Regions from separate parts of the Shewanella psychrophila genome, predicted to be linked through region 1. Evidence: predicted binding sites of a transcription regulator. Region 1 holds the regulator's gene; each other region holds the start of a gene.
The links. Region 1 encodes MetJ, which represses methionine synthesis genes. Its sites were predicted from a motif close to TAGACGTCTAGACGTCTA; they were not measured.
Positions count from the first base shown of each region.

Region 2: msrA (peptide-methionine (S)-S-oxide reductase MsrA) is a predicted target of MetJ. The motif match lies at 5,343-5,360, and genes of this name have one in related genera.
Region 3: sps_RS23810 (methylenetetrahydrofolate reductase) is a predicted target of MetJ. The motif match lies at 3,819-3,836, and genes of this name have one in related genera.

Region 1 is NZ_CP014782.1:3,384,530-3,392,878, reverse strand. It holds gene sps_RS14590 (pilus assembly protein) at 1-518, shown strand, start outside; gene sps_RS14585 (OmpA family protein) at 525-1,214, shown strand; gene sps_RS14580 (conjugal transfer protein TraF) at 1,858-3,057, shown strand; gene sps_RS14575 (sulfite exporter TauE/SafE family protein) at 3,188-3,925, opposite strand; gene metJ (met regulon transcriptional regulator MetJ) at 4,110-4,424, opposite strand; gene metB (cystathionine gamma-synthase) at 4,659-5,819, shown strand; gene sps_RS14560 (bifunctional aspartate kinase/homoserine dehydrogenase II) at 5,842-8,229, shown strand.
Region 2 is NZ_CP014782.1:860,806-869,154, reverse strand. It holds gene sps_RS03870 (dihydrolipoyllysine-residue acetyltransferase) at 126-1,736, opposite strand; gene sps_RS03865 (alpha-ketoacid dehydrogenase subunit beta) at 1,746-2,723, opposite strand; gene sps_RS03860 (thiamine pyrophosphate-dependent dehydrogenase E1 component subunit alpha) at 2,727-3,905, opposite strand; gene astE (succinylglutamate desuccinylase) at 4,115-5,149, opposite strand; gene msrA (peptide-methionine (S)-S-oxide reductase MsrA) at 5,483-5,962, shown strand; gene pgm (phosphoglucomutase (alpha-D-glucose-1,6-bisphosphate-dependent)) at 6,029-7,693, opposite strand; gene seqA (replication initiation negative regulator SeqA) at 7,887-8,349, opposite strand, start outside.
Region 3 is NZ_CP014782.1:5,456,383-5,464,731, forward strand. It holds gene sps_RS23795 (IS4 family transposase) at 1-170, shown strand, start outside; partial or broken gene sps_RS29280 (IS4 family transposase) at 197-939, shown strand; gene sps_RS23800 (IS5 family transposase) at 1,144-2,061, shown strand; gene sps_RS23805 (type IV pilus twitching motility protein PilT) at 2,490-3,494, shown strand; gene sps_RS23810 (methylenetetrahydrofolate reductase) at 3,841-4,815, shown strand; gene sps_RS23815 (hypothetical protein) at 4,984-5,409, opposite strand; gene sps_RS23820 (LysR family transcriptional regulator) at 5,637-6,515, opposite strand; gene sps_RS23825 (PACE efflux transporter) at 6,610-7,068, shown strand; gene gcvP (aminomethyl-transferring glycine dehydrogenase) at 7,538-8,349, opposite strand, start outside.

The DNA.
Region 1 (8,349 bases):
TCTATAGCGGCTCTATGTGTAACGGCAATTTTTGGTCGATTCCGCTGACAAACCAAGAGTCACAGATAGACACTGTGAGTCGTATGTCTCCTGATGGCGGGACTTCAGTTTATCAAGGCTTGTTGAGAGGGGCGCAAATCTTAGATAAGGGACGACCAGTCAAGCCAAGTGAGGAGGAGAGTGAGGAGTATAACAAGCGCCTTAAAATGATCCTTATCCTTAGCGATGGTATGGAATCTCCCTATGAAAACACTTTCTCTAAGTTGGTGAATAATTATGGTATGTGCGACAAGATCAGGTCTCAGTTTAATGATGGCGAACTTCCACTGCATATGGGGGTGATAGGGATTCAATTTAGTGCTTCGGGGCAAAATGCTTTTAAAAATTGCGTAGGCGCAGACAACATCATAGATGTGGATGACTTAGATGATTTGATCCAGGAAATTTTAGACTTAATTAAGAAAGGCGCCAAGAGTGATGGCATCAGTAAACTTTATTACCGACACACAGAGAGTTAAATTGCGATGACAAGAATATTCCCCACCTTATTAATCTGTTTTACTCTGGTCTCGGCCTTAAGCGGATGCGCTCAAGATGTACAGCCTGGAGCTGAGATACAAGCTGTTGAAAAAGTTCAATATGACTTGGCTTCTTTTTGTTCCACTAAGAGTCACACTATTAGTCAGGATGTGACAATTTCTGATGTTACCGCATTAGCGAACCATAGAGATGGTAGGCTAGTGATCATACAAGAGGTAAGTGACACAGAGGTCAATAATAGGCTACTTAAATTAGCAAAGAGCCAAGATGTTTACTCTGCCTGTATGGAGTATTTGTCGGCTAGCGGGTTAATGAGAGTCACATCCGAAAAGCAATTACTGGCTCGGGTTTATTTCGATTTTGACAGTGATAAGCTAACTTCAGAATCCCGTGATATCTTAGCTAAAGTCGCCGCAAAGTTGGCGAATTCCCCGGATATGATTAGGCTTGAGGGAAATACCGATAGCAAGGGAAGTGTCTGGTATAATTATGCTCTGGGATTACGCAGAGCCGTAACTACGCAAGATTACCTAGGTAAGCAAGGGGTGAATGCTGTGCAACTTAAGAGCGAAAGCCTTGGCGAGGCTAAGCCTTTAGCCAGTAATGATAATGTCGAAGGCAGGAAAGCGAATCGACGGGTTGATCTCTTAGTCTCCCCCCAAGAGGACAACTAAGTTTATGTGTTAATTTCGATAAAGGGTCTGGGGGGCTGCTTCATCCTCAGATCTTAGCTCTCTTTCCCTGTGATCGCCTATTAAACTCCTAAGCATTGCCTGAGGCTAATGGCCTAGTGTGATTAGCCTACTTCTTAACTTCTTAATGATGGTGTATTTGTCTCTATGTTTGATGACTGACGAATAGCCGATACCTCCTTTTATCTCCTCTAGCATGAAGACAAATATCAGCCTGTGGTTTTAAGATAATTCCTAGGTCTTACTGCTGAGCATTTTATGGATTATGTGCTTTAGGGCAATAAAGAAAACTTACAAATAATAGCGCTGAATTTAGTGATTTATAAACTGAATTTATTAGCCATAAAGAGTGGTAAATATTCATATTTATTATCGGGTTAAGCTGGGTAGTTCTTAAGTAAGGCATCTTGTTAAAAAAAAGATCAAAATAAATCGATACAAGTGTTGGTTTTTTGAGTGTTTATCGTACACAATTCTGAATGTTGGACTATCTTTAAATTCGACTGTTTTTATGTGTCTCTACTTATTTCTGTGAGTTTTGTTCAGTGCGCTACGCTGGATTTTACCTAGTAGGAAGAAACGTAACAAACATCAAATAATAAAAATAAAGATAAGGGCTGAAAGGATGAAAATGCTCAAATTTGCACTTTACTGTGCACTACTACTACTCACCCCGTCGGTAGCTATCGCTGGGCAGCAATACTACGAGGCTAGAAGCGATGCCATGGGCGGTGCCGGTGTGGCCTCATCAAGCCGTGAGGGCGCTGGCTTCATTAATCCTGCTCTACTGGCCCTGCAAACACCTAAATTCAATAATTTTGCCATGTTACTACCCGTGATCGGAGCCGATGGTGCCGATAAAGATCAGATGATAGATAAGTTTGATTCCCTGCAAGACTCTTATGATGCACTAGATGCTGCCATTACAGTCGGTGATGCTACTTCAGTCGATCTCTATCGTGGTGAGTTAGTCACCGATCTCGAGTCTTTAAAAGATAACAATGCTTATGTGAGTACAGGTATTGGATTCTCTATCGTATTACCCACACATAAAATGCCCATGGCGGTGTTTTATAAGAGCTATATGGATGCCATTGGAGTCGCAGCCATTGCCCAATCTGATATTGATACTCTTAATGGGTTAGATCCAAATAATCCTTCAGAACTGGCAGACCTAGATTCACAGGGAGCTGTGGTTGCCGGTGTGGTTTCTGATTTAGGCGTAGCCTTGAGCTTTCCACTTTCAATTGTCAATATGCCCATTGCAGTCGGGGTATCACCTAAGCTTCAGCGTATAGATACCTATAACTATGCCGTTAGTGCGAATAACTTCGAGGCTAGTGATTTTGATGATTTTAAGTATAGAAACGACGAGGTCACTTTTAACTTAGATGTTGGTGTCGCCATGAAACCTGTAGAAGGTTTGGTTGTGGGGCTATCTGGTCGAAACCTTATTAGTCAGGATGTGGAGACGGTAGAAGCACAAGGCCGTAAATTTACCTATCAAGTTAAGCCACAATTTACTGCAGGTATCGCCTATGACTGGGACAGTATAAGTTTAACCTCAGATATCGATCTGAACGCCTATAAACGCTTCGAAGAAGTTGGTGGTACTCAGTATTGGCGCGTTGGTGGTGAGTTGAAAGCTACGGATTGGTTTGCACTGCGTTTAGGTTACCGTCACGATATGAAAGACACGACGGCTGATATTTACTCTTTAGGTACAGGCTTCGAATTTGGTCGAGTCTTTTATCTGGACTTTACCGGCATGGTCGGCAGCGATGATGCTATAGGCGGTGTTTTACAAACGTCATATCATTTTTAAATTTAAAGAAGTTTCGAGGGCGCTTCGCTACGAGTTCGCCAACAAGTTGGCTGCGAGCTAAAAGCAAAAGCTTTTCGCTTCTGACTTTTCTTGAACTCGTAGGAGCGAAGCTCCGTACTCGCACCTTCTCTTAGCCTAATTCCATTAATGACTTCACCGCCAATATCGTTGCACAGATTGAACATAATATGAGTGTTGCCTTGCGAGTCTTATCTTTATCAACATGCCCTATCAGTCTCCCCGCGACCACATAACCTAAGATCACCGAAGGCAGAAGCAATAGCGACAGCCATAGATGTTTGATGCTAAGCAGACCTGTGATCCCAAGAATCACAAGCGCGATCAGTGAGCTGAAGATGAAGAAAGCCGATAGGGCCGCACGAAACTGACGGGCATCTTTTCCTGAAAGCAAAATTGCCAGTGGTGGGCCACCGATAGCGGCAATATTACCAAATACACCAGATATCACGCCGGCGCCAAACAGGCTCTTGCGGTTAACGGCTATGTTGAACTTAAGCAAACTCAATATGACCGCCGTGGCAACGATGCCCGATATGGCCAGTCCAAGAATGGGTTGTGGTGCATATATCAATAGACCTGCCCCGAGAAAACCACCAGGAATGCGTCCAAGAAGGGCATATTGCAGCCCATTAAACTCAAGGGCACCTCGCTCTCTAAACAGGGTCAGCAAGGAGATAGAGAAGCCCATGATGATAACCGGGGCCGGTACTAGCTCTGGATCGACAATATACAGCAGAGGAGAGGCGACAATGGCTAAACCAAAACCGATAAGGCTCTGGGTCAAGGCACCACAGAAGATGATAAGGGAAGCTAAAGCTAATGTGGTTGGATCTATCATTGAAAGCACGGCATTTTCTCTCAATTGTACTGTGATGGTTAAGGCGTTAGCCTTGTTAATTAATATGAAAGGCTTCGATATTAATCTTTTAGTCGGGCTCGATTGTTTCTGCAGGGTCGAAACTAGTGTGGAAGCAAACAGGGATCGCAATGCGATCCCTGAAACTGACTGAACAAGATTTAAGTGAGTATGATTACTCTACATCTTCCCATTCGATACCCATCTGATCCATCAAGCGCTTCACTTCAGCAGGGATAGTATCAGGCTTATCTTTAGACAAGTCATCATCGTTAGGCAGAGGTTGGCCTGTGTATGCATGCAAGAATGCCTCGCAAAGCAATTCACTATTGGTGGCATGACGTAGGTTGTTAACCTGACGACGGGTGCGCTCATCGGTAAGAACCTTAAGTACCTTCAAGGGAATAGAAACAGTAATTTTTTTTACTTGTTCATTCTTCTTGCCGTGTTCAGCATATGGGCTAATATAATCGCCATTCCACTCAGTCATTGACTCACCTGTATATTCAAAATTCGGGGCAGATTTTAACCCTTTAAATTGTGCAGTCAAATTATTGCCTCTTATTTATGACAATTGCAAATAGATTTCCATATGTTTGGACGTCTAAACGTCTATATTTGGTTGACGCTGGGCTTTCCCTTAGGTACATTTAGACGTCCAGACATCTCCTGTCCAATTTTTGTTGGGAGGAAGGTGTTCAGTAAATAGTTCTAGGAGTAGTAGATGACCGAACGTAAGTTAGCCACAATTGCAGTGCGTCAAGGGATTGAGTCCGATACCCAACATGGTGCCGTGGTGCCTCCCATCTATTTGTCGACTAACTACTCTTTCGATGGGCACAAGAACCCCAGAGATTTTGACTATAGCCGTTCGGGAAATCCGACTCGTTCTATTCTCGGTGATGCCATCGCTGGACTGGAGAAAGGCGCAACAGGTGTGGTGACTTGTACTGGCATGGCTGCGATCACATTAGTGACTAGCCTGCTTGGTCCCGATGATCTGCTAATCGTTCCCCATGACTGTTATGGGGGAAGTTATCGTCTATTTACTAACTTAGCCAAGAAGGGGGCCTTCAAGCTTGCTGTGGTGGATCAGACTGACAATATAGCACTGGAAGCCGCTATTGCCCAGAAGCCTAAGATGGTCTGGTTGGAAACACCATCGAACCCTTTACTGCGTGTCGTCGATATCGAAGAAATTTCCAAGGCGAGTAATGCCGTCGATGCCCTAGTCGTTGTCGATAATACGTTCTTGTCTCCCATTTTACAGCAGCCACTCTTGCTCGGTGCCGATATTGTTATCCATTCGACTACTAAATATATCAATGGCCACAGCGATGTAGTCGGTGGTGCTGTCGTCGCTAAAGATGCCGAGTTAGGTGAGTTATTGCATTGGTGGTCTAATACCTTAGGCCTAACAGGATCTGCTTTTGATAGTTATCTTACCCTACGCGGTATTCGTACCTTAGCGGTACGTATTCGTGAACATCAGGCTAATGCACAACGGGTGTTAGCGGTATTAACTGCCAGCGAGGCGGTCGATAAAGTTTACTATCCAGGTCTTAGTGATCACCCTGGTCATAAGATTGCTGCTAAGCAGCAAAAGGGCTTTGGTGCCATGCTCAGTTTCGAGCTTAAAGGCGGAGAAACGCAGTTGGTAGCTTTTCTTGACAAATTATCTGTGTTTTCTGTCGCAGAAAGTTTAGGTGGGGTAGAGAGTTTAGTCGCAGTTCCTGCGACAATGACCCACAGAGCTATGGAGCCAGAGGCTCGAGCAGAAGCTGGGGTAAAAGAGACCCTAATCCGTCTTTCAGTGGGTATCGAAGATGCCGACGATTTAGTTGCCGATATTGAAGCTGGACTCGCTGCAGCGGCGAGTTGTTAATCTCGGTAGATAGGAGTTAAAGATGGCGCGTTGTCATTTGCACAAATTTGGTGGTTCTAGCTTAGCGGATGCAGATTGCTACCGCCGTGTTGCTCATATCCTTCTCACTCACGGCAATAGCGATGATCTCGTCGTTGTATCGGCCGCAGGTAAGAGCACCAATTTTCTTTATAAATTATTGGAACTCAAAGACACTGGTCAGCTATGGCAGGAAGAGTTGCAGGTGTTAATCAGCTTTCAACAGAATCTGATCGAACAGCTGCTTTCTAACGAGCAGGCCAGAAGCCTGAGAGAGCGTTTGTCTATCGACAAGTATCAGCTCATCAGTCTGTTTTCTCTAGAGTCGTTAAACGAGTATAAAAGAAGTGAAGTGGTGAGCTTTGGTGAGCGTTGGTCCGCTCGTCTCTTGGCTGCTTTACTCAGAGAGTCCGGCGTTGCAGCATCAGATGTCGATGCCAGAAGCTTGTTGCTAGCCGATGAAGGAGGCGTGCCGCAGATCAGACTCGATGAATCTCGATCACGAGTTCAGAAAACCCTTGGTGAGCATCCCAACGAAAGATTGATTATCACAGGCTTTATCTGCGCCAACAGCCGTGGCGAAACCTTACTACTAGGGCGTAATGGTTCAGATTATAGTGCGACCTTGATTGCCAGTTTAGCTAATATCGAACGTGTCACCATCTGGACTGATGTGGAAGGTGTATTCAACGCCGATCCAAACAAGATTAACGATGCCAAACTACTTAAGAGCCTATCTTTAGATGAAGCTAATCGCTTAGCGCATCTGGGCTCACCCGTGCTGCATAACCGTTCTCTACAGCCCCTATTTGACACTCAAGTGAGTCTGGCTGTTCGTTCCAGCTATGCCTCTCATACCGATTTCACCTTAATTGCACCAAAGAGCTCTCAAGCCAGTGCTCCGGTGGTGACTAATCTGTCCAGTGTCTCTCTGTTTAGTTTCAGAATCAGTAGTGATACTGCTAATTTGGCTGAGTTATTGGAAGTGGCTGGCTTGATCCCGTTAGCCCATTGGAAGTTGGCTCATAACCGAGTTGAGCTGGCTTTTACCCATGAGAATCAGAAACAAGTTCAAGCTATCCTGGCAACCGATGCCCTGGAAGTTTCTGACATACATATTCGAGAAGATCTAGGTTTAGTAGCCTTGGTCAGCGCCGATGCCGGGCTGTACCGCCGTGGCTTCGCTCGACTGCTGAGCAGAGATGCAAGACCATTGTTTAAAGATGGTTTAAGTCTGGTGACTTTAGTTCCGACATCACAAGTTAACCTGCTGACTCAAAAAGTGCATCGTCGTTGCGCTGGTCCTCGCAAGCGCATAGGTGTGCTTCTGCTTGGGGTGGGTAATATTGGTGAGACTTGGGCTCGGCTGTTCAGCCGAGCTAGAGTTGCACTCAATAAAGAGTTAGAAGCTAGCGTTGAGCTGGTGGGTTTACTCAGTTCTAAGAAGGCTTTATTAAAAGAGGAAGGGATAGATCTCGACTCATGGAAACAGGCGTTTGACGAGCAAGCTACTCCTTGGCTCTATGATCATATGTTTGAGCAGCTACAAGCACTCGAATGTGACGAACTCATCGCCTTAGATATCAGTGCTAGCGCCGACTTAACGCTGCAATATCCTGAGTTCTTCTCACGTGGCATTCATGTGGTTAGCGCAAACAAGCTAGCGGGTTCAGGGCCCTTAGCTTTTTATCGAGAGCTTAAGTTACAGTTAGGCAATCGTAGGTTATTTTGGCGTTACAATGCCAGTTGTGGTGCAGGTTTACCGGTACAGCACGCATTGAATGATCTGCATAACAGCGGTGATAGTATCGAAGCTGTTGGTGGTATATTTTCTGGCACCTTGTGTTGGTTATTCGAGAAGTATGACGCTAAGAAGCCGTTCTCTGAACTCGTGTTAGAGGCTAGAGGGCTAGGTATTACCGAGCCGGACCCTCGTGATGATCTGTCCGGTCGAGACATGCAGCGAAAATTGTTGATCTTGGCTCGCGAGATTGGTCATGAGATTGAACTGGAAGATATTGAACTTCATTCATTAGTGCCAGCTGATCTAGCCGATATTCCATTGGAACAGTTTTTAGCGCGGATCTCAGAACTCGATGGAGATATGTTGCAGCAGTTTCAGACAGCGGCAGAGCAAAGTAAGGTCTTGAGATATGTTGCCGGACTCGATGTTGTTGATGGCCAGCTTAAGGCTGCTGTTAGAATGGAGTGGGTCGACACTCAACATGCCTATGCAAATCTAACTCCAGGCGATAATGTTTTTGTGATACGCAGTGCCTTCTATCAAGACAACCCTTTAATTATCAGAGGCCCCGGTGCCGGGCGTGAAGTGACTGCAGCTGCTGTACAGTCAGATCTGGCGCAGATTTGTCGGGATTTAGTGCAAGAATAGCACCGCAGAGAAGGGCGCTTCGCTTCGAGAGGGCTTCGATACGAGAACGGGAACAAGTTCCCTTCGAGTTCGCCAACAAATTGGCTTCGAGTAAGAGCAAAAGTTTTTCATCTTTTGGCT
Region 2 (8,349 bases), 2.5 Mb from region 1:
AAGGAGGAATTCTTATTAGCGGGATTATACGTAAATATGATTGAAAAATTAACTAAAAATAAGCTATAAGCCATAAAAAAGAGCGCAAATGCGCCCTTTTTATTGTACAAACTATCAATTGTGAGCTACTGCATAGCCAATAACATCTCTTGGGGATGCTCTAGATACAGTTTCCAGAGGTTACAGAATCTGGCTATGGTGCCGCCATCTATGACTCTATGATCCCCAGACCAGCTGATCTGCATAATTTTACGTGCTTCGACTTCACCATTAGCGTTGAATCTCGGCAATATCTGCATCTTACCCAAGGCCACAATCGCAACTTCAGGCTTATTAATAATAGGCGTAGCTACTGTGCCGCCAAGTGCGCCTATATTGGAAATAGACACTGTGCCTTCTTTAAGATCCCCTGGACTAACACGACCACTGCGGGCAGCCTTAGTCAAACGGGTGATTTCTGTAGCAATCTCTAGTATCGACTTATCCTGCACGTCCTTAATATTAGGCACGAGAAGACCCACTTTAGAGTCTACTGCCATGCCAATATTGTGACGGCTGAAATAGGTCAACTCGGTGCAATCGGCATTCACTTTACTGTTAATCACAGGGAACTGTTTGATTGCCAGTGACAATGACTTCATAAAGAATGGCATCATAGTGAGTTTTAGCTCATCGTTTGAATACTTCTTCTTCATACTCTCGCGTAGCTTAACTAACTCGGTCAAGTCTATCTCTTCACAGTAAGTGAAATGAGGAATGGTCGATACAGACTCAGTCATCATCTTAGCCATCACAGCCTGAACACCGCGAATAGGCTCTACCCTGTTCTCACTATGGACTGACACCTGAGATGTGTTGGTCGCTGTGGAGCTCACTTCCTGGGCCGCAGAGACAGGCTCAACGTTATTTGAAGATAGGCTGATACCAGACTGATGTCGCTGGATATCTTCTTTATATACCCGGCCATTTTTGCCAGAGCCTGTAACAGTGGAAATATCGATATCTAAACTTCTCGCCATGCGCCTAACAGCAGGACTCGCCAATGCTTTTCCTTGAGGCACAGGTTCGCCAATCACACCTTGACTCAAAGTTTCACCAGCGGCTTCAACTGCCACTATAGGTACAGCATCGATAACATCATCTGACTCGACTTCTACTGCAAACAAAGGCTCATGGACTCTTGCAAGCTGACCCTTACGATAATGCAGCTTAACGATTTTTCCTGCTTTAATAGCCGGAATTTGAACCAAGGCCTTGTCTGTCATCACATCGGCAATAGGTTGATCTTCGGCCACGATATCGCCTTCGTTTACCAGCCACTCTACCAGCTCACACTCGACAATTCCTTCACCTATATCTGGCAGAAGAAACTCTTCGATGTGAAGCTGAGCACTAGATTGAACCGGTTCTGGCAGTGAAATATGTTCATCGGACTTGTGAATATTTAGCTTTTCAGATGAAGTCTCCGCCTGCTGACTTACATCAGATTGCTCCGTACCACTGATATCAACTGAATAAAGCGGTGCATGCACTTTTGCTATCTCACCTTTGGCATAGTGAAGTTTTTTGATGACACCACCATGAGGAGCAGGGATTTGTACTAAGGCCTTGTCAGTCATAACATCGGCTATGGGCTGATCTTCGCTGACAATGTCACCTTCACTCACCAACCACTCGACGAGTTCACACTCAACAACGCCTTCACCGATATCGGGAAGAATAAATTCTTTAATCATGCCAGGCTCCTAAAAATTAACCGTTGCTTTAATCGCTTCGAATGTCTTAAGCGCGTCAGGCATATATTCTTTTTCGTGGATCAAAGGATAAGGCGTATCCAAACCACAGACTCTGGCGATTGGCGATTCGAGATGAAGGAAACACTCCTCTTGTATCGTCGCTGATATCTCACCGGCGAAACCACCAGTTAGTGGAGCTTCATGGTTAATAAGTAGGCGGCCAGTCTTTTTTACAGAAGTCGCAACGGTTTCAGCATCCCAGGGAGCTAAAGTTCTTAGATCGATGATCTCACATGAGATCCCTTTCTTAGCCGCCATGTCTGCAGCATTTTCGATGATTTCCATCTGCGCGCCCCAAGCCAATAAGGTGATATCAGTGCCTTGTCTGACGACTTCAGCCTTACCGAGCTCAATCTCATAGTCTTCATCGGGCACTTCGGCAATATTGGCGCGATAAAGACGCTTAGGCTCGAAGAAGATCACTGGATTTTTGTCGCGAATCGACGCCAATAACAGGCCTTTTGCCTGATAGGCATTACGAGGCACTACCACCTTGAGACCGGCGGTCTGGGTGAAATAAGCTTCAGGTGATTGAGAGTGATAATGACCGCCAGCGATGCCTCCACCATAAGGTGTCCTGAAGGTCACACCGCCGACATTAAACTCATTACCACTTCTATATCTGAACTTAGCGGTTTCATTGACTATCTGATCAATGGCAGGAAAAATGTAATCGGCAAACTGGATCTCAGCAATGGCGACCATACCGTTAGAAGCTAAACCATTGGCAAAACCCGCGATGCCTTGTTCGGTCAGAGGGGTGTTGAAACAACGATCACGACCAAATTTTGCTTGCAGACCCGAGGTTGCTCTAAATACACCACCAAAATGTCCCACATCTTCACCGAACAGAATCGATTTTTCATTAGATTCCAGAGCAATGGATAGCGCATCATTGATGGCTTGTAACATATTAATCTCAGCCACGACTTAGAGTCTCCCTTTACTATTTGGATAGGAATCCGGGTATTTCTTAAGATGTTTCTTAAGGTCTTTTAACTGTTGTTGAAGACGAGGGGTCGGCGTGTCATATACGTCTTCAATTAAGGTATCAAGCATAGCCATAGGCAGCTTCTCTGCTACTTTTAACTCTGCAAGGACCTCTTTACGATATTTCTCGTACATTTCAGCATCTTGCTTCTCGGTTAACCAGCCCTTATTGATCATCCATAACTTAAAGCGCTTAACGGGATCATGCTGTTGCCACTTAGCTTCCTCATCTTTAGAACGATAACCCGATGGATCATCCGATGATGAGTGAGCACCCAGACGATAGGTCATGGCTTCAATTAATACAGGTGCGTTATTCTCTACCGCATAGGCACGGGCCTGCTGAGTCGCAGCGAGTACCGCCAACATATCATTACCGTCGACGCGAATTGTATGTATCCCGTAACCAGGGCCGCGGCTGGCAATACCATTACCACAGAACTGCTCACTTGTTGGCGTCGAGATAGCGTAACCATTGTTACGACAGAAGAAGATGGTGGGTGATTTAACTACGGCAGCCATGTTTAAACCGGCATGGAAATCACCTTCAGACGCTGCGCCCTCACCAAAATAACAGATGGCGATGTTACGCTTTCCTTGCATCTTGAAGCTATAACCTACGCCTGTTGCCTGTGGGATCTGTGTGGCTAAGGGAGACGAGACTGTTTGATAATTAAGTTCAGCACTGCCGTAATGGATCGGCATCTGCCTGCCCTTACCGAGATCTTTTTCATTACTGAACAATTGGTTCATAAATTGCTCAGTGGTAAAACCACGATAACGAATAGCCGCATGCTCACGATATTGCGCCAATATCACATCACCATCATCTAAAGAAGCCGTGCTGCCTATGATAGAGGCCTCTTCACCGGTACATGTCATATAGAAGCTGATACGACCTTGCCTCTGTGCACCCAACATACGTTCATCTAAGACGCGTGTGAACACACAAGTATCATAGATTCGATGAGCCAATACTTCATCAATTGCAGGCAGTACAGCGTTATCATAAACGGTTCCGTCGGCTTGCAATACTTTAAGAATAGGGATGTTAACTGATTCCCTGTCGAGAAAACTGACACGATGGACAGTCTCGTTATCGCTTGTTGCGTTGCTCATACTATATCTCTTATCAGCTGAGTGCTTTGTTATGAGTTGACCCGCTCTCATGGAGCGGATCAGCAATTCTTGTAATACGCGGGAAAGACATTACGTTAACGTAAACTTGCAATCAACCGTTCTAAAGACCTAAATAAAAACTAACGGTTACTCATGGCGTATGTTTAGCTTTACATGCAATGGAGATTTTACCCCGTTCCAGACCAAGGTTAAGCAATATTATCGGTACTGGCAGGTTTTAGACATAAAACGGTTCTCTGTCCAACCGGTACTTTAGCATTGGGGAACACGATGGCCTCGACTTCATGCTCGACCTTGATATTCATCCCACCTTCTTTCGCTAAGATGTAACCTTTAGGGAAAGCAGTAAAATTTTCAACATCATTGGCGAAGGTAAATTCAAAATCATCGAAGCCTTTGTTGATCGCACGGCAAACCTGATAAAGGTGAACCTTGTTCACATCGAATTTTGCCAACTCTAAGTCTTGATTGGTGATCAAGCGATTCAACATCTCTCTTAAGGCGATAAAACGTGTCATGTCATTCTGGCCAAAGGGCAAGACTTTACCTAGCTCTATGGTAAATGCATCGGCTTGGTAATTCTTTGAAGAATAATAGCTAAAGGTGGTGGTCGGTTCATGATGGAACAAAACTGTATCTATGCCACAAGCTTCAAGATACATGATCTGCTCGGCGCTATACTTGCGACCGGGGCGATAAGGATAGATAGCGAACTTTTCATGTTTTGAACCTCGAATGGCCGTATGCAGATCGTAATGAATTCTTTGCTCAGTTGCACTAGACGCCGAAAAGAACTTATCGACGTAAAACTCGAGTTTTTTCGCTCGAATACGCTCAGGGTTAATCAGCCCCTCACCCGCAGAGTGTGCACCGTTAAATAGACGATTTAGGTTTTCTTCGATAAAGCGGGTGCCGTTGATGATTGCTGGCGGATTACCAAACAAAAACAAGACTCTTTGCTTGGTAATGACCTTTTCCTGTAGCAGGTCCTTTATCAGGTCATTACAGAGCTCGATGGGGGCTGTTTCGTTACCGTGTACCGCACAAGAGAGGACAATATCTTTTCCTTCTGCATGCTTTGGCTCAAATACGATAACTCCCGTATCCCACACTTCTACATGAGTGTGTTCGCCTATAGAAAAACTACCGCTTTCATCTATATGATGTGGGTTATCTAAAGTAAATTTTAAAAAGTCTTGTGACTTTATGAGCGCCTGTAGCACAAAATTCTCCTTAATTGTTCTCACAAGCGAATTGCAACTCGAAACGGCGCAATTTCATGCAAGATCCTTTAATTTTATTCCGAAAAATCTATTGCTTAGAATAATAACACTTAACCCCTACGTCAGCTATTTATCGGGGCATCAAATAATACCTATTTACCTATTGCAAAAGATAACCATTAAGTACAAACTACAGACTTCTAGCCATCCAGACGTTTGAATAGGTATTTATTAGAGTCAATCGCGCTAAGTGAATTGCTGGTAGTAAATGGTTCAGCATTGCCTCTAGCAATGCAAACGATAGTTAATCTAATACAAGTTCAAGAGGTCTATATGGCAATTGCGACATTTGGTGCAGGGTGTTTTTGGGGCGTTGAGTATTTTTTCAATGAGATTGCAGGCGTCAAGCTGACGGCTTGTGGCTATATGGGTGGTGACAATGCGACCAACAGCTATAAGGAAGTTAAAACTGGTCAAACGGGGCACGCCGAAGTTGTCCAGGTGGAATACGATGAAGCCTTAGTCTCTTATCAAGACTTGCTCGATGTGTTTTGGCAAAACCACAACCCGACGACACTCAACCAACAAGGGGGCGACATAGGCTCTCAATATCGCAGCGCCATTTTTTTCCACGACAATCGACAGAAAATGATTGCTGAGCAGTCGAAACAGACGCTAGTTAATAGTGGTAAATGGGGAGAAAGACAGATAATCACGGAAATAGTCCCAGCACTTGAATTTAATCGCGCCGAAGAATATCACCAGAATTACCTGGAAAAGAACAATCTCCCTAGCTGTCATATCTCTTTTTAATATAAGTTCCTAGCACTTAAGCACTTAAGCACTAGGAACAAGCAACGAGCCTGTTAATCCCACCTTTTAACTCAGGAGTGCATCGATCATGGCTTGTGCCTCATCGATGACTTGCTCCAGATGAGCCAGGCTGATAAAGCTTTCGCCGTAGATTTTGAACAGGGCTTCGGTGCCTGAAGGGCGAGCCGCAAACCAAGCATTTTCAGTGATCACCTTAATCCCACCTATGTCAGCCTTATTACCTGGCGCCTTTGTCAGTACAGTTAAAATCGACTCTCCCGCTAAAATTTCGGTGCCTAAGGTTCGGGTATTCACATCATTCTTCAAGACTTGGGCAAACTTAGCCTTCTTATCGGCTTGTACCGGACTGTCGACTCTCTTATAAAAACTCTCGCCATGTAACGCCACAAGTTCTTGATATCTCTTAGCCGGCGTCTGACCTGTTACGGCAAGTATTTCAGCAGCCAGTAGTGCGAGAATAAAGCCGTCTTTATCGGTACACCAAGTCGTACCATCACGCCTCAAGAATGCCGCACCGGCGCTCTCCTCTCCCCCAAATGCAAAACTTGCATCGGCGAGACCATCCACGAACCATTTAAATCCAACAGGCACTTCACACAGTGGCTTAACATGCTGAGCACAGACTTTGTCAATCATGGCGCTAGAGACTAAGGTTTTACCTATGATCAAACTATCAGCCCAGTTAGGCCTATGAGTCACTAGGTAATCGATGGCCACGGCCAAGAAGTGATTGGGGTTCATTAACCCAGAACCGGGACACACGATACCGTGTCGGTCATAATCAGGGTCATTACCGATACAAAGATCAAAATTATCTTGCTGCTTTAACAAACCCGCCATGGCATAAGGTGAGGAACAGTCCATGCGAATTTTTCCATCTTTATCCAGTGGCATAAAACTGAAACTTGGATCGATTCGAGTATTAACTAGGCTGATGTCTACATCATAACGCTTAGCAATCTTAGACCAATAATGAATACCTGAACCGCCCAGAGGATCGACGCCGATGCTTATGCCCGAATCTGAGATGGCCTGCATATCGATAACAGAATCTAAATCATCCACGTATGGCATAATCAAGTCTTCAGCTTTCACTAACGGCGACGCTATGGCATAAGCATAATCGAGGCGTTTAACCCCTTTGAGCCCATCGCCGAGATAATAGTTAGCCTTTTGCTCTATCCATTTAGTTATCTCACCTTCCGCTGGGCCTCCATGTGGCGGGTTATACTTGATGCCTCCATCTTGAGGGGGATTATGGGAAGGCGTAATAATAAGACCGTCGGCTAATGCAGGCTTAAGTGCATCTAGCTGTTTGTTCGCTTGAATGATCGAGTGAGAGACTACTGGTGTTGGCGTAAAACCATCATCTCGATGAATGATGACATTAATCTCGTTTGCCACCAGAACCTCGATAGCAGTAATAAATGCGGCTTGTGACAATCCATGAGTGTCGATCCCAAGATACAAGGGGCCAGTTATTCCGGCTCCATTACGGTGATCGATAACCGCTTGAGTGATGGCCAAAATATGCGCTTGATTAAAACTGCCCTTCAGTGAGCTGCCACGATGACCTGATGTGCCGAAGCTGACTTTCTGCTCATCCAATTTAATATCTGGCTTAATGCAGAAGTAGTGACTCATCAACTTGGGAATATTCACTAAGTCCTGTTGCTCTGCAACCAGCCCTGCTCGCTCATGAATGCTCAAACTCGTATCCTTATGCGTTGAATAAATGATGGGTAAAAAAAAACTGAATTCATACTCAGATGATTTCAGCTTATTGCAGGCCTATGACATTAATGCGATAGGCTACAGATTATTTGTAATCGCCTAAATGTATACTTCAACCGTGCCATACTGTTGCAAGACTTAGGTCAGAATATGACATAAATGAGAAAGGTTACAGATTATTAGTAATCGCCTCAATTTGCGCTTCAACCGTGCCATACTGCTGCAGGACTTCGGTCAGAATATTTCGCTTCTTGGCGGTATTATTGTTGGTCGTCACCCAAAAGCCGCTTTGGCCTATCTCTTTTGGATTTGCCGATTTACTGGCCTTAAGCAATGATTCTTTTGATGTCGCAAAATAGAGTCTATCTCGCCCCTGTATCTGTAACACTTGAGAAAACTGCTCTGGTGCGGCGCGGTACACAGCCTCTAAAATAAATAGGAAGCGACCCACGGCCCCTTTCTGTGCCGCAAGTTCGTCAGTGTCTATGCACTGAGAGAAGTCATTATTAACTTCCGGCTTATGACTAGCTAGTACCTCGGTTTGAGGCTTAGCTTGAGTCGACTCCATTCCGGGATGGCTTATCGTTTCGGGCATATCATGATTAATAGACTCGACATCTAGCCCAAGCAAG
Region 3 (8,349 bases), 2.1 Mb from region 1:
TAAAGGCAAATACCAGTAAAACTCGCTCATACTCTCTGTTTCGCCAAGGTTGTATTTACTATGAACTGTTACCCACGATGCGAGAAGAGTGGGCAGAACCTCTAATGGATAATTTTTATCGTTACCTTAAAAACCAGCCTATTTACCGTTCAATTTTCGGGATTATTTAAAATTGAAAAATGAGGGGATCTCTAAGCGCTGGCATACAATTCACCTGTGCGGTGCGAATCCTCTGCCTATCGTGCTGGTTGACAGGGCTAATGTACGGGAAAAAATTCGTTAATGGCACTCAGTAACACTTTATGAACACACCTTCTTAATTGAAGACTATAAGCCCCTCGACGTCACAATGCATTCTTAGCAGAGCTCGCTCAAATTATCCCTCGACATTGCTGTCCTTTGATTGTTACTGATGCGGGCTATCACAATACCTGGTTCCAACAAGTCACCAGTTACGGTTGGTTTGACTCAGTAGAGTTCGTGGTGATGCGTGGTTCAGCGCCATGGCTAGGGCTTATGTCAATCAAATAAATCGCTTATCCAGCCACAAACAATAAAGGTAAGTATATAGTGCTGTCTATCTCGCTAAGAAAAGTCCATTAAGTTGCCATATCCATTTGTACAAGGAGAAGGAGAAACCGAAACATCGAACTGACAGTAAAGAGCCTTGGTTACTAACAACCAACTTGCCACCAGAAACGTTTACAGCTGCTAAACTAACTCACCTATATATGCCAGCGTATGCAGATAGAAGAGACATTTCGTGACTTGAAAAGTCCCCAATATGACATGGGGCTTAGACACTGCAAGAATCGATACCCTAGACGATTAGATGCTCTATGACTTATTGCTATGTTCACTGAAATTGTGCTTTGGCTCATCGGTATGATAGCTAATCACCTAGGCTGGGGAAGGAAGTTAGAAAGCGGAAAACTACAAGATCACCGAGAAAAATTTGCAATAAGAACTTGTATGAAACGGCAGAAACCATCATAAATTGTGAATTATGATAAATCAAAACTTATCATTTCACTTATTCAAGTTGATACGGTTAATATCAAGAGGGCCTTGTTTCCTAAATCGATTGAACCTTTTGCAGCTTATGTGATCTGATCTTCCAATGTGGTTATTGGAAACATCAAGATGGGTAAAGCTAAGCGTAAAATGACCAATTGGTCTCAGTACAATAAGGCATTGATTAATCGAGGGTCCTTGACCTTTTGGATTGATGAGCACGCCATTAGCTCTTGGTGTTGCTCTGAACATCACGGCCGCCGTGGCCGTGGGTATATTTACTCTGATGTTGCTATTGAAACTGCATTGGTTGTTAAAGGTGTATTCAACTTATCACTGAGAGCACTAGAAGGTTTCACTACCTCGGTTTTCCAGCTTATGGATGTGCCACTAACCTCACCAAGCTATAGCTGCATTAGCAAACGTGCCAAGACCGTAAATATCAAATATCGCTCACCGAGTCGTGGCTCTGTGGCACATGTAGTGATTGATTCAACGGGCCTCAAAGTTTACGGCGAGGGAGAATGGAAGACTCGAAAGCATGGTAAAGAAAAGCGTCGTACCTGGCGTAAGTTACACCTCGCAGTAGATGCGAATACGCATGAAGTCGTAGCAGCAGAAGTCACTCTGGTTAACGTTGCTGATAATGAAGTGTTACCCACATTAATCAAGCCGTTAAGAAGACAAATTAAACAAGTTTCTGCTGATGGAGCATACGACACCAAAGCGTGTCACAAACTACTTCAGCGTAAAGGTTGCAAACCAACTATCCCACCAAGAAGCAGTGCTGGGTTTTGGGAGGATGGGCATCCTCGAAACGAGGCAGTGAGAGCCCTCAAAAATAATGAGTTAGCGCAATGGAAGAAGGAAAATGACTATCACTTACGGTCGCTATCTGAAACAGCAATGTACCGATATAAGCAACTAATTAGTCCGAAACTTAGCCTACGAGATTATAATGCTCAAGTAGGTGAAGCGCTGGCAGGTGTAAAGGCAATGAACAAAGTCATAAGACTAGGAATGCCAGTTAGGAAACAGCCTGCCTAGTTAGCTCAAACCCTTGGAGTAGCTGCATCTATAGCGAGGATTTGATCAACAACGCCTATCAAGAGGGTAATGAATATTGCTGAGTTCATCTTAATGTGATCGTCTAATTATTATGCTGTAGCATGATTGATATATACTTGTCGAAACATACCGATAGCATCATAGATGCAAAGCCATCGTAAAGTGAAAAGGAGACGTATCAATGTCGGAAATAATACTTTCTGGACTAATTCTTATTGCTCATTTTATTTTTTGGCGGAAGAGGAAGAACTAGTACATTTATTTTATGTGGCACGGATAAAATATGCCAAAGGGAGAGTTTCAATTAATAAAGAAATTGTTAGGTTCGTTAATTTTATTTAGTGGAAAAGTAGCAGTAAACACAGTCACACCTAATATATTAAAGCTAATCGATTGGAATTATTTAAATGACATCAAAACATATAAATGAGATTTTATTACTAAGTATAGAAAGTAAATATTCTGACATTCATTTGTCTGCTAGTGAAAGGATTCATGCTCGACACAAAGGTTCTATTATAACAATTTCAGACTTTACTATTAATGATGACTACATTATTAACTTTGTAACAGAAACCTTTCCTGGTGACAGCCTAAATCTTACAAAAGATACTGATTACGCTTACAACTTCAACAAAGATACTGTGTTGAGAGTTAATTTGTTTAGGCATAATTTTGGTCTTGGACTTATTATTAGGATTCTAAATCAAAATATCATTGATTTAAATGATTACGATAATGGCGAAGTTTTGAAGAGAATCTCTGAGTATAAAAAAGGGTTGATATTATTAGCTGGTAGCACGAATACAGGTAAGTCAACGACTTTATCATCGATGGTTGATTATATAAACAAACGAAAGAATGTTCATATATTGACGATAGAAGAGCCAATAGAAACCATTTTTAAAAGAGGGAAAGCAATAATTAATCAAAGGGAAGTTGGAAAACATGTTTCTTCATTTGAAGATGCAATTTATTCAGCTCTTAGGGAAGATGTTGATGTTATTGTTGTTGGGGAAATAAGAAATAGAGAAACATTAAGAGCTTCACTGTTAGCGGCTGAAACCGGACATTTGGTGATAGCGACAATACATACATATTCTGCGATAAAAACTATTGATAGAATTATTAATTTTTTCCCAGGAGATGAACAACCTTTAGTCAGAGAAGTTTTATCTGAAACGCTAACAGCTATAATATCACAGGACTTAATTTTAGACAATGTCGGAAGTGTTATTCCGATTCAAGAAATAATAATAAACAACAATGCAGTGTCTAATTTAATTAGAACTAATAAATCATTGCAAATACCATCAATAATGCAATTAGATAATACTTTAGGTATGATAACTAGGAAAGACCATATAAGAAAACTAATTAACAATGGTACTCTTCCAGACTCATATCAGTAAATATGGGCTGATATAAAGTAAACCAGTGGAAAACAACATGTTTATTAGGCGTTATTGGTTAAACTCTCAATCTAGGCGTAGCGACTCCAAGGGGGGAATTAATTTTACAGCCTGTTTCCTAAGTGTCATTCCTAATCTTTTAAAAAGTATAGGTGGTGCACTTCTAGATTGAACGTGGCAGATCTCAAAACACGCTATTAATGATGGGTGTCTCGGTTCGAAGAAAGTTGATGAGGTACTGAAAAGATATGATTTTGTAGCAATACAAAAAATTATCTTATTGAGTCTTAACAACGGCCACTATTTAAGACACAATGAAGATTATATCCATCTAGACGGCTAAAACATGAAAAAATCATTAAAACAGCGTTCGTCCGATCATAACCGTGGGCTCTATTTTATTGGTACTACTCCACCAAAAATCGATACAGATTTTGAATCGGTCAGTACTATCGCTGATAAGTTGTTAGCCCGCCTTGATGAGATAAGTTTTGATGGTTTGATCATTTATGATATTCAGGACGAAACGAATCGCATTGATATTCCTAGGCCTTTTCCGTTTAAAGCTACCCATGACTCTGGCACCTACGCCCAGCTGATCAATCAAAAGTCAGGTAAGCCTGTTATCGCCTATAAAAGTGTTGCAGGTCTTGATGAGCAAGAGTTTAGTGAATGGTTGTCGCGTACTTGGTATCAAAATAATGTTAGAGACTTGGTATTAGTAGGTTCGCCATCGACTCAGGTTGCCAGCTCATTGCCTCTAAATGACGCTTACCGTGTGTTAGCCGCACACTCTCAGGAGTTCTACCTAGGTGGTGTGGCCATTGCTGAGCGCCATTTAAGTAAAAAGAATGAACATATTCGTCTGTTAGGTAAGTCGACTTTAGGTTGTGAGTACTACATTACTCAAGCGGTGTATAACGCTCAAGCAACTATCGATATGTTAACTAGTTATGCTCAGGAATGTGCGCTAAATAACATAAAGCCAAACCGAGTAATTCTGACATTCTCCCCCTGCGGTAGCGCTAAAACATTAGAGTTTATCAATTGGTTAGGTGTGTCTGTCCCCAAAGCTACCAGCGAACGTATTTTGTCTGCGGACGACCCTTTGTATGAGTCAATTAAGGTTAACCACAGTAATCTGCTGCAAATTTTAGCAACAGTTATTCCGCTTAATATTCCATTAGGCTTGAACATTGAAAGCTTAACTAACCGTAAAACTGAAATTGATGCGTCTATTTTGATGTACAAGCTACTTAAGGGCACCATGGATCAAGCCTTAGCCCAAAATCAAATTGATCAATTTGTACAAAACAAATAACCCACACTCACTGTAAAAAGCATGCCCCGTTGTGTTGATGCATCATGGGGCAAATCTCACCTCATTTCGGCGAATACTTAGTTAATAGTCGGCTAATAACCCCCAACTATCAAACCATAATCCGCTGTGTTAGAAGGTTTCTTAATTATCCTGTCCAGAGTAACTTTTCTATTCCAAAGCCAACAAACCATGCTTTAGTGCAATAGCATTGGCTACGGCTGTCAATCTGGCTTTTATCGCCTGCTCAATACCAACGCCACCCTGCACCAAATCATCAACCGCAATAAAAGCAATCGTCGTCAGGCAGCTGCTTTCATAATGATAAGCATAACCCGATTCTACCACCCAGCTCTCTACACTCACTTCTGTGATTTGTTGTATTTTTTCTTCCAATGACCTGACTAAGGTAAAATCAAAAGACAAAATAAGATCTTCATTACCATACCAATCCGCTTTTAACGCCTGAAAATTGATCCACATCTCCAGCTGAGCCAACAACGGCTTAAGCGAATCCGAAAATTGGCCATCCGCCACTATCGTAATGGGAAGTCCTTGCTGCAACTCTTCTATTGTTTGTTCTTTTTCTGTTGGCATAGGTAATGGCTCATTGAGCACTCTAGTGCTGATAGTAGTGATAATTCAGATGGTAACTCTGCTGATAACTTTAGATTTTGCTATCTAACGATCCCAGATGCAACCACAACAAATACAATTGAAATCAGAGTAAACTCATTCATCGCAGCCGTCAGCCAAAAAGCAAAAAAGACGAGACATATATTATGTACTCATAGCACTAGCATACGCGATAACACAAAAATGCGTTACTCTTCCAACAAATCTGTGACAGCATCGGCCAGCCACATTAGCGCTGGACCCCGAGCCTTTTGTTTTGCCATCACGCGATCAATCGGTACTCGCCATGGCTTATGGTCAAAGCTTAAGTTCATTAGCACCATGTCACCCTGACGCTCATATTGCTTCGCCATATGGCTGGGAATGTAGCCCCAGCCTAGGCCCTCTTTAACCATATGATTAACGGCATTGAAGCTATTGCCCCACCAGATATGTGAAGATATGCTCGGAAAATGCGGTAAGGGCTGATCTTCTAGACCACGGATCAAAAGTTGACGATGTGGGATTAAATCTGCGGCAGTGACGATAGCGACGCTGGCCAGCGGATGCATTGGGCTCACAACACCATTGAACGGCAAGCTCCCTACATAGCACAGATCCACCTCTTGCGGAAAACCACTATTAGCAAACATCAGTCCTAAGTCCGCTCGTCCACTATGCACCAAGGCTAATACATCCGGTGTTGCAACAGCGTAGAGCTCTAAGATGGTTGCAGGGAACTGTGATGCAAAGGTATTTAGCATACTCGTTAGCATGGGAAATAATGCGTCGTCCACCGCTATTTTTATCTGTGTTTCATGGGATAAGTTAAATGCGCCAGCAACAGAGTCAAGCTCGCGGGTTTGTTGCAAGATAGCTTGCGCAAACGGCAGCAGTCTTTCACCTTGTGGGGTTAATGAAGGTTTGCGTGTAGTACGATCAAACAAGGTGGTGTCGAGATCGATTTCAAGATTGGCAATTCCCTGACTGACTGCCGACTGCACCTTTCCCAACTGACGAGCACATGCCGAAAATGAACCAGATTGTGCCGTTTCAACAAACATTCTCAGCTGTTCTAGATTATACATATCACTTTTCCTGATAGTAACTAACTATCTTCTTACTTATTTAATGATGATTATAGCAACCAAGAACGACTGAACAACAGAGAAGAGATCTATCATGAAAACAAAAGAACGTATTTTTCACAGCGTACTATTTGAAGCTATTGCCTTAGTATTCGTCATCACCGCCGCCACACTATTTACTGACGCAGGGGCAAAATCGGCGACAGGTTTGGCTGTCGGCCTGTCTTTAATTGCCATGTGCTGGAATTATATTTATAACCTAGGTTTTGACCGTCTCTATGGCACTAACCGCATTGAACGTTCCATTAAAATGCGTTTAGGCCATGGGCTTGGTTTTGAGTTAGGTATGATTTTTGCGACATTACCCTTGATGATGTGGGTACTGCAGTTAGATTTCTGGACAGTATTTGTCATGGACATCGGCGTGGTCATTTTCTTCTTAATCTACGCGATTGTCTTCAACTGGGGTTATGACGTGATCCGTGCACGTCTGTTTAGTCACAAAGCAGAGAGCGACAAGGTTAATGAGCGCTCAGCCCCATCGATAAGTTAACTAACAGCGATAAAACCTGCTATTAAACTGCGAGTGTAGACTCGGCTATGACCTTAGAAAACAGGGATGTTTTCGCAGTGCTTACATCACCCACCGCAGGTGTTAGGTGACAAGAAGGCATAACTTACTAATTCATGACCCAGTAACAAAAACCTAAAGCTGGTCGATAATGTTCCATACATGATTCGACATTCCGTCCGTCCGAAGAGGTAAAATTCCGGCCAACAAGCATGCCGGAAAAACGGACCTAAAAGCCCTACCCGAATGACGATTGAAGCCAGTCATACTCCCTATAAAAGAACTGGCTGGAGTCGAGGCTCAACGCAGCAGTAGCGAGCCCAAGCAGCCAAATGACGTAACTGCCGACGATAAGACAAGGAAGCCGATGGTTTTCGCCGCAGAGTTGACTGATATCAATGAGCAGAGAAAACCGGAGGCTGAAGCCGTATTATCTAGGCCAAGTAGTCATTTATTCGTAATCAGCGATTGGTACACACGCACAGAACAAGTTTCTGTCGCCAAACACGTCATCGATACGATTAACCGTTGGCCAGAACTTGTTAAGCTTAACCGCTGCCGTTGGGAACACGGCTGTCTCACGGCTGTAAGGACGTGAGTCAAACTCAGGGTCCATGATGTCAGCCAATGTATGCGGTGCATTGCTCAGCGGGTTATTGTCTACTGGCCACTCGCCAGACTCGACACGGGCCGCTTCGCCGCGAATAGACACCATAGCTTCGATAAATCTATCCAGCTCAACCTTAGACTCAGACTCAGTCGGCTCAATCATCAAGGTTCCCGCTACCGGGAAGCTCATGGTTGGCGCGTGGAAACCGTAATCATTAAGGCGCTTGGCGATATCCATCTCAGTGACGCCAGAAGCTTCTTTAAGCGGACGCAGGTCGATGATGCATTCGTGCGCTACACGGTCATTTCGGCCGGTATAAAGCACAGGGTAATGCTCAGACAGCTTCTTCATCATGTAGTTAGCGTTAAGCAGTGCCATCTGAGTCGACTCACGCAGGCCTTGCTTACCGAGTAGCTTGATGTACATCCAAGTGATAGGCAGAATTCCCGCGCTACCGTATGGCGCCGCCGCTACTGCGCCGTTGTTGTCAGATTCTAGACCGTGCTTGACTACCGCGTGGCCAGATAGGAATGGCGCCAGGTGTTTCTTAACACCGATTGGGCCCATACCTGGTCCGCCGCCACCGTGTGGGATAGCGAAGGTCTTGTGCAGGTTAAGGTGAGACACATCGGCACCGATAGAACCTGGCGATG